DNA from 2 places in the Lysinibacillus sp. NPDC094177 genome. Region 2 is predicted to be linked to the other one. Evidence: a T-box and tRNA genes for the amino acid it is inferred to sense, from the RefSeq annotation. Region 2 holds a T-box; the other holds one or more tRNA genes.
What was found. The T-box of region 2 lies ahead of tyrS (tyrosine--tRNA ligase). A T-box ahead of a tRNA ligase gene usually reads a tRNA of that ligase, here a tRNA-Tyr.
Positions count from the first base shown of each region.

Region 1: it encodes a tRNA-Tyr, which carries the amino acid that the T-box ahead of tyrS (tyrosine--tRNA ligase) is inferred to sense. The anticodon was not compared.

Region 1 covers NZ_JBNNTW010000009.1:86,303-93,460, reverse strand. The annotation lists gene helD (RNA polymerase recycling motor HelD) at 1-1,918, opposite strand, end outside; gene ACQKNC_RS15365 (AAA family ATPase) at 2,643-3,599, shown strand; gene ACQKNC_RS15360 (RNA ligase family protein) at 3,623-4,258, shown strand; tRNA gene ACQKNC_RS15355 (tRNA-Tyr) at 4,347-4,418, shown strand; gene ACQKNC_RS15350 (coenzyme F420-0:L-glutamate ligase) at 4,526-5,716, opposite strand; gene ACQKNC_RS15345 (LysR family transcriptional regulator) at 5,944-6,864, shown strand.
Region 2 covers NZ_JBNNTW010000008.1:96,047-103,204, reverse strand. The annotation lists gene ACQKNC_RS14440 (transglycosylase domain-containing protein) at 1-3,027, opposite strand, end outside; T-box leader at 3,130-3,333, shown strand; gene tyrS (tyrosine--tRNA ligase) at 3,406-4,674, shown strand; gene ACQKNC_RS14430 (cobalamin-binding protein) at 4,930-5,739, opposite strand; gene ACQKNC_RS14425 (iron-containing alcohol dehydrogenase) at 5,860-7,065, opposite strand.

The DNA of each region.
Region 1 (7,158 bases), on a different contig from region 2:
GACCAGTTCGATTAAAGGCTTCTACTTTGGCGTCCTCATGTAAAATCTTCGAAGTAAGGTGAATAATTTGTTTTGTTGAGCGATAACTTTTCGTTAATATCATTTTTTCTGCTTGTTCACCATACAATTGTGGTGTCAGCAGTGAAGGGTTTTTAAAGGTATGAGGATGGATGGTTTGATGTCCATCGCCCAATATAGTCATACGTGCACGTGGGAATAATTGTTGTAATACAAATAGCTGAAATGGAGAATAGTCTTGTGCTTCATCAATTAAAACATGACGAATCACCGTATTTGTTCGTTGACCTTCTATTTTGTCCTGTAAGTATAGAAATGGAGCGGCATCTTCATACGAAATAATGCGCTTTGCTAAATTAGGGAGTGTATGTTGACAGATTTCTTCCCAATGGTCGGGTAAAAAGTTCTGTAATTGCTGATGAATCGTATTGTTCCTTTCAAACAATTGACGATAAGTGCCTAACATATGAACGAACTTTAATTGTTTAACAGATTGACGAAGTGGCTGGAACTGTTTTTTGACAATTTGGATGGCTAATTTCTTACGCTCTTGCTCGAAATCATCAAAAGAGTTTTCTGAAAACTGACCTTCATGTAAAAGCTCGCTATAGGTTTTTGTATATTCATCAATATCTAAAAGCTCACTAGCTTCTTCTACCCATTCTTTCGCCCGTTCGGCTTTCTCTATTTTCGATAATCTTTGTAATAACCATTCCTTCACTAATTGCAGTCGATTTGGGATGGGAAATGAGGATTCGAACGAATAAAAGTATTCAGCAATTTCTTGAGCTGTAATAATTCTTTCTCCGCGAAAAACAATATTTTTAAACAATAAACCTTCATGTGCAAGGTACTTAATATATTTGTCCATCAATTCTCGATATTGGAGGCTAGCTTTAAAAGAAATAATAGTAAGCTTCGTTTGATAGAGTGAGTCATCTTTCTCCGTTAAAAGTGACTCCAATTGCTCATAAGGATATTCCAATTGGAACTGTCGACCTAAACGTTTTGTTGCATATTCGGAGAAGGTTAATTGCTGCATATTATCTTCACCTAAATCCGGTAAAACAGTATTAACATATTGATTAAAGAGCTGATTAGGTGTAATCAATAAAATTTGATCAGCGGTAATTTGGTCTCGATAATGATACAACAAATAAGCAACGCGTTGGAGAGCAACAGCCGTTTTTCCACTACCCGCGACACCCTCTACAATTAGATAAGGAGTGCTGACATGTCGAATAATTTGATTTTGCTCAGCTTGAATCGTTGCTACTATGCTACGGATATGTTCGTTTGCATTTTGAGCGAGAATATCGAGTAGTAAATCATCACCAATAGTTAAACCTGTATTAAACATGGATTGTAATTGACCATGCTTAATGATAAATTGACGTTTTAAAAGCATCTCACCTTGGATTTCTTCAGTGGATGTTTCATAAGTAGCTGGGCCAGGCGTGTAATCATAATACATGCTTGAAATAGGAGCTCGCCAATCATAAATTAATATGTTTTCATTTTCTTCATCCATTAAGGTCGAGACACCAATATAAATTTTTAAAGGTTCGTGATGACCATCCTGTAAAAAATCAATGCGAGCAAAATAGGGTGATTGCAGTAAGCGGTCATAAATTTTTACATCCTTGATGACACGCTGCTGAGCATGCTGAGAATCGGATAAGAGCTCTGCCTGTTGTTTAATAGCATAATAGGTCTCGTCTATATCCTCTGGCGTATCTATATTCACTCTAACGTCGTCCCAAAAGGTTTTCTTTAGCGTTAAAACATTGTCTCTAACATCCTTTTCCTTTTGTAGTAACTCCTCTTTTTTGTGACCAACTGTGTTTAAACAAAGAACAAGATACTGTTTTTCTTCGGTCCATTCATATTGCTTTTCCAACGTTACTCACATTCCTCTCCATATAATTATTTGTATGGTTTTTGAATCGAGAAATTTATCATACAGCTTGTTCAGAAAGAAGTATAGTCTAGTAATTTTGGCAAATTTATGATACAATTAAATTATAAGGGAAAATCAATTTTTTAATAAAAAAGAGCTGTTCCATAAAAGTTGGAGCTGCTCTTTTTTGTAGCTTGATTCTCTTTCTGAAGAATGTAACTTTTTACGGATAAGTCACTGAAATTTCGAATTAGATCATGTGTATAAGTTATCTTCGTTCCGGCTGGGCGACTCCTTATGGAATAGCGATAGAGGAACGAAGGCTAAAACCATCACATCCTGTGATAACGCCCTCGTGACCAACTTTTTGTTGTTGCCGTTGCCGCTACGTTGCACTAGGCTTTCGCGTAAAAACCATCTGCTGCTGCCGCTACGCTTTCGCACAAAAAACATCTGTTGCTGCCGCTACGCTTTCGCACAAAAAACATCTGTTGCCTCAAGCTGCTCGTCGGACGCCCTCGGGAGAGTACTCAGTCAGAACAAAAATCAATCCCATTTTGTGATAATTATCCCTTTGTTATCATTTTAACCCTTAAAAATTTATCTCTATACTTTAAAGTTAAGCTGATGATTGATTTTTGATGAATAAGAGGGATAGAAGTAAATAGCTAACTAAAGAATATGTTTCTATAAACGATATAGGCACTTGAAAGGGGGTGAGAAAATGAAGGTGATATTTACAGTTGGGTTACCTGGAAGCGGCAAGAGCACGTTTGTTAAAGGGCTAGCTAAAAGCGAAAATGCGCTTATTCTTTCAAGTGATGCTATACGACAAGAGTTATTTGGCGACGATACAAGGCAGAAATCACGAATAGTATTCCGTGTTTTGTATGAGCGTTTGAATGAATGTTTGGCTAAAGGTCAATCTGTTATTGTTGATGCGACAAATATCGAGCGAGAACGCAGGGTATTTGCACTAGGTAAATTGCCTGATAATGTGAAATCTGTATGCTATTATTTTGATATGCCTTATACATTATGCGTAACAAGAAATCAGCAAAGAAAGAGAAAAGTTCCGTTAGTGATAATGGAAAAAATGAGAAAGAATTTAGAGTTTCCAATATTGGGGGAAGGATTTGAAGAGGTGCATATTGTGCATGAAGCGAGTCCTTATGAAATCTCAAAAGAGCAATTTATTTCGCTAATCCAGAGCCAACCCACATATGAGGAGCTTTTTCAAAAGTTAAGATCAGTCCAACCCTTTGAAGAAACTTATCAATTTAATCAAGAAAATCCATACCATCAATTTTTACTTTGCCAGCATACGTATTTTGTTTATGACTATATGAACGAATACTATATGGAAAGTGATAAGCTAGCATTACAAATAGCTGCTTTATTCCATGATGTTGGAAAACCGTTTTGTAAAAAATATAAAGAGTTACATCAAAGATATGGATATTATGGACATGAAAATGTATCTGCTCAAATGGTATGCCATTTTTTATTAGAACTTGGCTTTGAAGAAGAATTTGTTTTAAAGGTTGTTAATTTAGTGCAATTTCATATGTTAATTCAATATGGGGGCGATAAGGGGTCAAGTAAGATTTATCATTTATTAGATGGTGACTTATTAACAAGGCTTTATTTCTTTCGAGAAGCAGATCAATTTGCGAAATAGATGTAAACAAAGGAAGTGAGTTTATGACCAATTTGATGAAATATCCAAGAAGCTTTCATTTACCATGGAGTAGAGGATATACACATGATGATAAGGTCGCTATAAATGTTAATCATTTTATTGGAAAAGAGGTTGTTGTAACCGAAAAGTTAGACGGGGAAGGAACAACACTGTATCAAAACTATATGCATGCTAGAAGCTTAAATTCCGGAGATCATCCATCTAGGCATTGGGTCAAAACATTTCATGCTACATTTGCATTCCAGATTCCAGAAGGTTGGAGATTATGTGGCGAAAATGTTTATGCCAAACACTCCATTTACTACAATGAGTTAACTAGTTATTTTTATTTATTTAGTATTTGGAATGAGAAAAATATTTGTTTAAGCTGGGATGAAACAGTCGACTATGCAGCTGAATTGGGGATTGAAACGGTACCTGTATTATATCGAGGTATTTTTGATGAAGAAAAAATAAAGAAGACGTTTACAGGTAAATCACTTCTTGGAGGTGAGCAGGAAGGGTATGTTATTAGAAATGCGTCTGCCTTCCATTATGACGATTTTCGATTTAACCTAGGGAAATTTGTGAGACAGAATCATGTTCGAACAAGCGAGCATTGGTTAAATGAAGAAGTGATTCCTAATCAATTGAAATAAGTGATATTGGAAATGATGTAATCTACTATAAAGCGAAAGGATTGAGAAAAATGTAATGCTTAATGAGGTTAATAATACATAATGTATATGAGGAAGGTGCAGTGGCAGCATATCCCTTTATAGGATAGGGATATACAGGTTCGACTCCTGTCATCCTCACTAAATGAAAAAATTAGAGGGTTTCCTGTTTGTAATTTTATATTGAAGCGGATCCACGATATAAAAATGAACTCCCAAATGAAAATGGGAGTTCATTTTTATATCTTTTTATTTTGTATAGTTATCGAAATAACCTTGAATATAAATCATCGGTGTTCCTTTGTCACCTGAACCAGATGTTAGGTCAGATAGTGAACCAATTAAGTCTGTTAAACGACGAGGAGTTGTACCTTGTGCAGCCATTTGTCCAGTTAAATCTGCATCTTTGTTTTGGATATACTCAGAAATTGCAGCTTTTAATTCATCGCCGCGAAGATCCGCAAAATCGTTATCTGCTAAGTATTTTAGTTTTACTTCGTTTGGCGTGCCATCTAATCCAGCCGTGTAAGCAGGTGAAACAACAGGGTCAGCCAGCTCCCAAATTTTACCCACAGGATCTTTAAATGCACCATCACCATAAACCATTACTTCAACTGTTTTACCAGTAGCTTCTTTGATTTTTGCTTGGATGCCATCAACGATTGGTTGACAAGTGTGTGGGAATAGTTTTACGCTATCTTCAGTTGCTTTATTTGAACCAAGTAGACCATATTCCGCATTGAAGCCAGAACCGTTATTAGATTCAGATAAAATATTATCAAGGCTGAATACTTTTTCAGCACCATTTGTCGTTAAAATACGTTTTGTACGTAAGCGTGTATGAATATCACAAGTTAAAACACTCTTCGTATAGTCTAAAATTGTTTTTGGGTTATTTGAAAAGATAACTTCACAAGCAGCGCCTTCAGCTTCGATCAGTTCTTTATAATATTCAATATAATCTACACCTGTAAATGTATGTTTTTTATAGCCGAAATGCTCACGGAATTCAACCTCAGTTAAAGTATCTGTCCAAGGATTAATCCCTTTTACATCTAGCTCATCGATATCAACTAGGTGATTCCCAACCTCATCAGATGGATAGCTTAGCATAAGAACAACTTTTTTTACACCTTTTGCAATACCACGTAAGCAGTTAGCGAAACGGTTACGGCTTAGAATTGGGAAAATAACACCAACAGTATCGTCACCAAATTTAGCAGCTACGTCAGCTGAGATGTCATCGATGGATGCATAGTTACCTTGTGCACGTGCTACGACAGATTCTGTTACTGTTACAATGTCACGATCTTCAATTGAATATCCTTCAGTCTTAGCTGCGTTTAATACCGTATCAACAACGATTCGCTCAATGTTATCGCCCTCGTTAATAATTGGACCACGAAGACCTCTTACTACTGTACCAACTACACGTTCCAAAATAATCTCTCCTTATTAATAGGTAATTGTATGATTAATATTATGCCAAGGCATAATTGCGTCTGGAATCGGCTATGTGCTTGCATAAAGAACACCTTACTGATTCCTGGACACCTATTGAAAAAAGTTAAATATTGTGAAATTAAACCAATATGGTTTTACTATACGCCCCTTTAGTGATATAAGTAAAATTAATAGTTCATATAATAGCTATAAGGGGTGCTTATATGATAGGGAAATTAGATTTATATCGTGTTTTTAGTATTGTTGCTAAAAATAGTAGCTTTTCAAGAGCTGCTAAAGATTTATTTATGACTCAACCAGCTGTTAGCCAAGCTATGATGCAATTAGAAAAGGAGCTCGGTACACGCCTTTTTAATCGCACACCTAAAGGGGTAACGTTAACAACTGAGGGTAGACTTTTATACGAGTATACGAATTCAGCGTTAGGTCTTTTAGATGCTGGTGAGGAGAAGTTGCTAGAATTTAAAAATTTAACAACGGGTCAGTTGAAAATTGGGGTAGGGGACACTATTTCTCGTTTCTTTTTAATGCCTTATCTAGAGACGTTTCATACAATGTATCCAAATATAAAATTACAAATGTTAAACGGAACGACTTCAGAAATTTGTAACTTTATTAAATCTGGTGAGGTTGATATAGGACTTTGTAATTTTCCGATAGAAGATCAGACATTACAGTTAACCGTTTGCACAGAGGTTCAGGATATTTTTGTATGCGGTGAGAAGTACAAAATGTTGGCGTCAAAAAGCTTAAGCTATGAGGATCTGTTAAAGTTTCCACTTGTTTTTTTAGAAAAAAAATCAAATTCAAGAAAGTATGTAGAAGATTATTTATTTGCAAAAGGAATCCGTATTGAACCTGAGTTTGAGCTTGGTTCGCATGATCTAGTGCTGGAATTTGCACGCAGTAATTTAGGGATTGCCTGTGTAACAAAAGAATTTTCTAAGGATTATTTGCAGCGAGGACTTTTATATGAGCTAACATTAACAGAAAGTATTCCAACACGAAGCATTGGTATGTGTTATTTGAAAAGTGTACCTTTATCTCGAGCAGCATTGAAATTTGTAGAAATTATTGAGCAAAAGCAGGAGCGTAAACGTCTAAATTCAAGAATTATAAAATGAGCTTAGCGAGTAGTGTTGAAAAACAAAATGGTGAAGGGAATCTATGTCACATTAAATAAAGTATGGCGCTTCTGCAAAACGAGAGGTTGATTTCCGTTCCGACTGGGCGCTTTGTTGTTGCTGTCGCTACGCTTTCGCACAGGATAAAACATTTGCTGCCGCTACGTTAGCACTACGCTTTCGCACAGAGCAAAGCTTCCTGGGGGCGTCCGATGAGCCGCTTCGCTTGGCTGCAGGGTCTCGGGCCAGCACGATGCTGGTCACGAAGGCGTTATCACAGGACGTGATGGTTTT
Region 2 (7,158 bases):
ACCGTTACCGTTATTTGAGCTATTCCCGTTATTCCCGGAACCGTTACCGTTATTTGAGCCATTCCCGTTATTCCCGGAACCGTTACCGTTATTTGAGCCATTTCCGTTATTCCCGGAACCATTGCCGTTATTCGATCCGTTTCCGTTATTCGAGCCATTCCCGTTACTACTACTAGACCCATTACCATTTTCCGATCCGTTTCCATTATGGTTTGAGTCATTTCCGTTAGTAGGTGGAGTAGTTGGTGGAACTTTTTCTTGATTGTCTTGTTCAGGTAGTTTTTCATCGGCACTACCACCAGTAGAAACGCTATTGGATTGCGATGAAGTTAAACCTGTAATATCTACAGCGACAACAACATAGGCTTGACCACTTGCTACTGTCATGCTTTGTGATGATTCAAGCACTGATCCGACAAGAGTTCTACCACCGTTTGTTACTTTATATACTCTGTATCCGACTACATCATTTGAAGAGCCAGTCCAAGATAATGTATTGCCATTAATTGAAGCAGTTACTGCTGCTGGCGGATTATTATCTGCCGGGAAATCAACAGCTGATACCGATGAATTCGATAATGTCGAATTTTTTGGTAATAGGCTTGCTGGGTTACCGCCAAGTCTGCCTAGCATTCGTTTAATAAATGCTTGATTAATACCTGCACCACCTGGTTTTACAAATTCTGGCGGTGTGTTAGAGAGTGCATTATAGGTTTTACCTTTAATCGTAACGACGCTTGAGGAAGCTAAGCTATCATCAGGCTGAGAAGGTAAAAATACTTTCGCGTTAAATAAATCAGAGCGCACGAGACCAGCATTAGCACATGCTGCAGAAGGCGCTAAACCAGAAATACCACAGAATGATGCAGTGACAACGTTTTTCGGTTGCTTAAATCTAGTTTTAGGGGCAATTAATTGTGGATCGACATCATACACAGAATTCATTAATGTTCCCCATAGCTTGTTAATTCGCACGCTAGGCTGCTGATACGTATTATTAAATGTATACAGTGATTGATTGTTATCATAACCCATCCATACACCAAGAGAAACATTCGGGTTATAGCCAACTAGCCAAACGTCTTTATAATTTTGTGAAGTACCTGTTTTAGCGGCAAAGTCAGCAGAGAATTTCAGCGTATTTCTTGCAACTGTACCAGTTCCTTTTGTTAACACATCTCGTAACATATCTGTAACGATATAAGAAGTTTCAGGACTAAATACTTGTTCAGGTTTAACTTCGTGTTTATATATGATATTTCCATTTTGATCTTCAATTCTATCAATCATATATGCGTCAATAAATTGTCCGCCGTTTGCGAAGGTTGCAAAGGCATTGGTGTTCTCTTCAACAGTAATACCATCTTTTACTGCACCAATCCCAGCTGCAAGGTTTGTGAAGTCATCAGGCTGTAAGCTTGTGATCCCCATTTTTACTAAATAATCGGCAGGACGTCTGTTAAGAATATCATAATATAGACGTAAAGCTGATAAGTTTTGTGAATTTGCTAATGCTTCACGTGCAGGTATAATTCCTCGCTCATCACTAGTAATATAGTTGCTCGGACTCCAGCCGCCCTTAGAGAATTTTACGTCGACTAACGGGCTACCTGCACCAATTACACCGTATTCTATTGCAGGTGCATATACGAGTAATGGCTTCATAGTTGAGCCATTTGAGCGTTTTGCCTGTGTAGCATAGTTATATTTTTTTAATTCAAAGTCACGACCACCGACAAAGCTTAAAATACGTCCAGTATTATTTTCAATTAAAATACTGCCAACCTGTACAGGCATTTGAACATCAACTTCTTCACCTGTTACAGGATCCTTGTCTTTAACGGTGTATGTATGACCGTAATTTTTAAAGTTTTCCGCTGTTTTTTGCATCGAATCGTACATATCTTTATTAATAGTTGAATAGATTCGATAACCTTTTGAGCGGACATCACGATCTGCTAGGATCGTATACTTATCTTTTAATTTCTTTTCATTTTTTAAGCGTTCTGGATCAATACCATCTTTTTCTGCTAGTTTTTCAGCAATAATTTCTGTCGCACGACTTTCAAGCTCATATGTTAGCCATGGGTAGCGATCCTCCGAGCGCATCTCTGGTGAACGGAAATCAGCAGTAATATCATAAGCGAGTGCTTCTTTATATTGAGCTTCGTTAATGTAACCTGCGTCTTTCATACGATAAAGTACTATTTTCATACGATCAACACCCAGTTGAAGAGCTTCTTTACTTTTAAGTGCACCTGTATTTGTAAAAGGTGTGTAAGTAAACGGTGCTTGAGGAATACCAGCAATATACGCTGCTTGAGGAAGCGTTAAATCTTTTGCTTTTACATTGAAAATACCTTCAGCAGCTGTTTCAACTCCTGCGATGTTTCGACCGGAAGAGTTACGGCCATAAGGAATTATGTTTAAATAGGCCTCTAAAATTTCTTCCTTTGTCATAAAGTGCTCTAAACGCATCGCAAGTAAAAGTTCTTTTGCTTTTCGTTCATAGGATACTTCATTTGTTAAGACTTGGTTTTTAATAAGCTGCTGTGTTAGTGTAGAACCACCAGTTTGAGTGGAAGAGTTTGTTACGTCTTGAAGTAGTCCGCGGATGACTGCCTTCGGAACGATTCCGTTATGTTCACGAAAGTACTCGTCCTCTGTTGCTAATACCGCATTAATAACATTAGGTGCGACATTGTTTAATGTTGTTGCTCGACGATCTAAATCTGTACGTAATTTTCCGATATAAATATCGTTGGCAAAATAAATCTCACTTGTTGAATCGTAGTTAAAAATTTCATTTCGTAATTCTTCCTTTGAGCGTAGTGGCTCTTCTTTTACAAGTGAAGCAAAATAGCCGGCGCCAACTGAACCTGCAAATACAGTGCCTACCAATGCAAAGACTAAAAATAGTAAAAATAAGTTCCAGGCAACACTTCCTGAAATACGTAATTTCTTCATCCATTTTTGTTGAATTAATTCATCGATCTTTGCATTGATTTTCTCAATCCAATCTTTCAATGTATCGACCTCCTAAAATCTTGTCTATTATAGCACATATTGATTTAGGTCGAACATAGTTATTGACAATGAAAAAGAATCGTATAGAATAATGCTTATAGTTTTCTAGTGATGAAAAGCTTGCAGTAGTGTCTATATTCCCTGTTTAGAGAGCCAGCGGTTGGTGAAAGCTGGTCATAATGTAGAGACGAATTACGTGCTTGGAGCTTAGACGTGCGCGCCTGCGATAAAGGCGGTTGAATGAAGAGGAAGATGGATAACATCTTCAAGCCGGGTGGTACCGCGTTAGTTATTAACGTCCCTGCATGCAATGTTTTGCGTGTGGGGACTTTTTTGTTTCTCCCTACACGGAATATCAAACACTTAGGAGGAATTAAAATGACGAACGAATTATTACAAGACTTAGAATGGCGAGGATTGTTATACCAACAAACTGATGCTGAAGGTATGGCTAAATTATTAGATGAGCAATCGGTATCTTTATACTGTGGTGTTGATCCAACTGCTGATTCAATGCATATTGGGCATATTGTGCCCCTTTTAACGCTACGTCGATTCCAAAAAGCAGGTCACCGTCCAATTTTGTTAGTTGGTGGTGCGACTGGTATGATTGGAGATCCATCTGGTCGCTCTGAAGAACGTCAATTACAAACAGTTGAGCAAATTGATAAAAACGTTCAAGGTATCCGTAGTCAATTAGAGCGTATTTTTGACTTTGCAGAAGATGGTAATGGTGCTCAGTTAGTTAATAACCGTGACTGGATTGGCAATATTAATACGATTGAGTTTTTACGTGATTATGGGAAGTTAATTAACGTGAACTACATGTTAGCAAAGGATACGATTGCATCACGACTTGATACAGGGATTTCATTTACTGAGTTTGCATATACATTAATTCAAGGTATTGATTACAATCATTTATACAACCATTATAACTGTCGCATTCAAGTAGGTGGCTCTGACCAGTGGGGGAATATTACAACTGGTTTAGAAGTTATTCGTAAAACACATGAGGAAGAGACAAAAGCTTTTGGTATAACAATTCCTTTAGTAACGAAAGCAGATGGTACAAAATTTGGTAAAACAGCAGGTGGTGCTGTATGGTTAGATGGTAAGAAAACATCTCCATACGAGTTCTACCAATTCTGGATTAATGCTGCGGATGCTGACGTTGTAAAATACTTAAAAATATTCACATTCCTTTCTCGTGAGGAAATCGAAGCTTTAGCAGTATCTGTAGAAGAAGAACCACATTTGCGTAAGGCACAAAAAGCACTAGCTGAAGAAATGACTCGCTTAATTCATGGTCAAGAAGCATTAGACCAAGCAATCCGCATTACAGCTGCTTTATTCTCTGGTGACTTAAAAGCACTTTCTGCTGATGAGATGAAAGATGCATTTAAAGATGTTCCTTCTATTGAAATGGCGAAAGAAGATAAAAACATTGTGGACTTACTAGTGGAAGCGGGTATTTCACCTTCAAAACGCCAAGCTCGTGAAGACGTAACAAATGGTGCGATTAGCGTGAACGGTGAAAAGGTCACTGAAGTAGAATATGTAATCGACGGCAAAGATCGTTTAGAAGATGCATTCAGCATTGTTCGTCGCGGCAAGAAAAAATACCATATGGTGAAGTTTGTTTAATCCGAACAAACATGTTAAACATCCCCTCGGAATTTGAGGGGATGTTTCTTTTGGTTGAAAAATGGTCAAGGAAATCTTTATGCGCTCTCCTATGGGCGAACGTTTAGCTGCTACCTTAGCTTTGCATGCGCTGATGCTGCGTTTATCACTATAAATAAGTAACATGCCAGAAAATATACGCTAAATTACCCCCTCGCTTTGCTGAACAGCCACACTTTATTTAGTACGACAATGCCACTGACATATTGTTTCGTTTTAACTATCTAAAAAACTAGGAAGCTTTATGTGCTCATATTCTTTGGGGTGAAGCAAATTTGCAAGCTTTAATGCACCCTCTATGAGGCGTGGTGATGGGCGACAATAAAGCCATTCCTCCATTACATGAAGCTGTTCCATTTTAACGGCTTGTAGCTCCTGCGCATGTGAACGTTTTAATAGATTAGCCGGTTGAATACGCTCAAAGGCAACTCCTACCCAAGCCATCATAATATAGTCTGGGTCGCGCCTTACTACATCATCCCAATCGGTTTGGACGCTTGCTAGTTCTACATCTTGAAACAGATTTTGCCCACCAGCAATGGCACTAATTTCAGTTAGCCAATTTATTTTACCTGGTGTAAAGATAGGGTTTGGCCACCACTCCCAATAGAGGGTAGGTTTTTTAGGAATCGTTTGAGCAGCTGTGCGAAGTCGATCAATACAATGTAAATATTCCTCAGAAATTTCTTTTGCACGCCCTTCAACACCGCAGGCTTTACCTAAAGTATGGAGATCCTGTGCGATTTCCTCTAAAGAATTAGCATTAAAAACAATATGAGGAATATTTCTAGCCTGTAACGCTTCAATATTTTTTTCCATGCCAGGGACACTTAAGGATGCGAGTACAAGATCAGGCTGCAACGCCTCTAATGCATCCATATCAATTGATAAATCTGGGCCAAGCTGAGGTAAGTCTTTTACTGCTAGTGGCCAATCCGAAAAATCATCGACACCCACAAGCTGATCAGTCAGACCTAAATAAGCAACAAGCTCGGTATTACTAGGACAAATTGAGATTAAACGCATCTTCTTATCTCCAATTCTTTTTAAGAAAAGTATAGCGAGTGTTGGAGACACATACAATGACCGAATTTTGTCCTTAATAAAAAAGACATGCCTACAAGAGACATGCCTTCTGATTACTTATTAAGAAAGTGCGATAGCTTCGAGTGATTCTTCTTTTTCCGCTACAGGGCCCATCGCATTTGTAATGATTTGTTTAATATCTTCTAAAGTTGCTTTACGTGGGTTTGTTGCAGCACATACATCTAACATTGCATTTTTCGCTAAGATTTCAATATCCTCATCCTTCGCACCTAATTCGCGGAAGCCACTTGGAATGTTTAAATCTTTAGAGAGGTTTTCAATTGCTGTAATCGCTTTTTCAGCAGCATCACGTTTACTTAACCCTTCAACGTTTTCGCCTAATAATTCAGCAATTCTTGCAAAACGCTCAGTACGTGCTGTTAAGTTGAAGCGGCAAACATGTGGCAATAAAATAGCATTACATACACCGTGTGGTAGATTATAGAAGCCACCTAATTGGTGGGCAATTGCATGTACATAGCCAAGTGATGCATTATTAAACGCCATGCCTGCTAAAAATTGTGCGTAAACCATTTGCTCACGAGCTTCTAAATCTGCACCGTTTGCATAGGCACGTGGTAAATATTCAGGAACTAGCTGAAGTACCTTTTCCGCACATGCATCAGTAATTGGTGTTGCGTTTGTCGATACAAATGATTCGATTGCATGTGTTAATGCATCTAAACCAGTTGCCGCAGTTAGAGCAGGAGGTAAGCCAATCATTAGCTCTGGGTCATTAATCGATAGTAGTGGAGTAACATGTTTGTCCACGATGGCCATCTTCACTTTACGAGCTGTATCCGTGATAATTGTGAAGCGAGTCATTTCACTTGCTGTACCAGCAGTTGTGTTGATAGCGATTAATGGCACCAGTGGGTTTTGTGATTTGTCAACGCCCTCGTAATCATGAATGCGTCCGCCATTCGAAGCAATAAGTCCGATACCCTTTGCTGCATCGTGTGCGCTACCTCCTCCAAGAGAAACGATTGAATCGCAGTTTTCAGCATGATACACTGCAATCCCATCTTCAATGTTTTGATCTGTTGGATTTGGTTCTGCTTTCGGGAAAATTGCTACATCAATTCCAGCAGCTATAATGATGTTAGCAATTTGTTCAGAGAGACCTAATTTGTGTAAGCCCTCATCTGTTACGATCAATGTCTTTTTCACTTCTAAATCATTTAAGCGTTTACCAACTTCTTGAATTGCTCCAGATCCAAATAAGTTTGTTTTCGGCATAACAAATTGCTTTAGAACGTCTGACATATTTCCAACCCCTTTAAAATAATTGTTATTGCTTGAATGATGGCGAACCACCTTTCGAAATTCATGTTATTCTATTCTTTGTAAAAGTTCAAC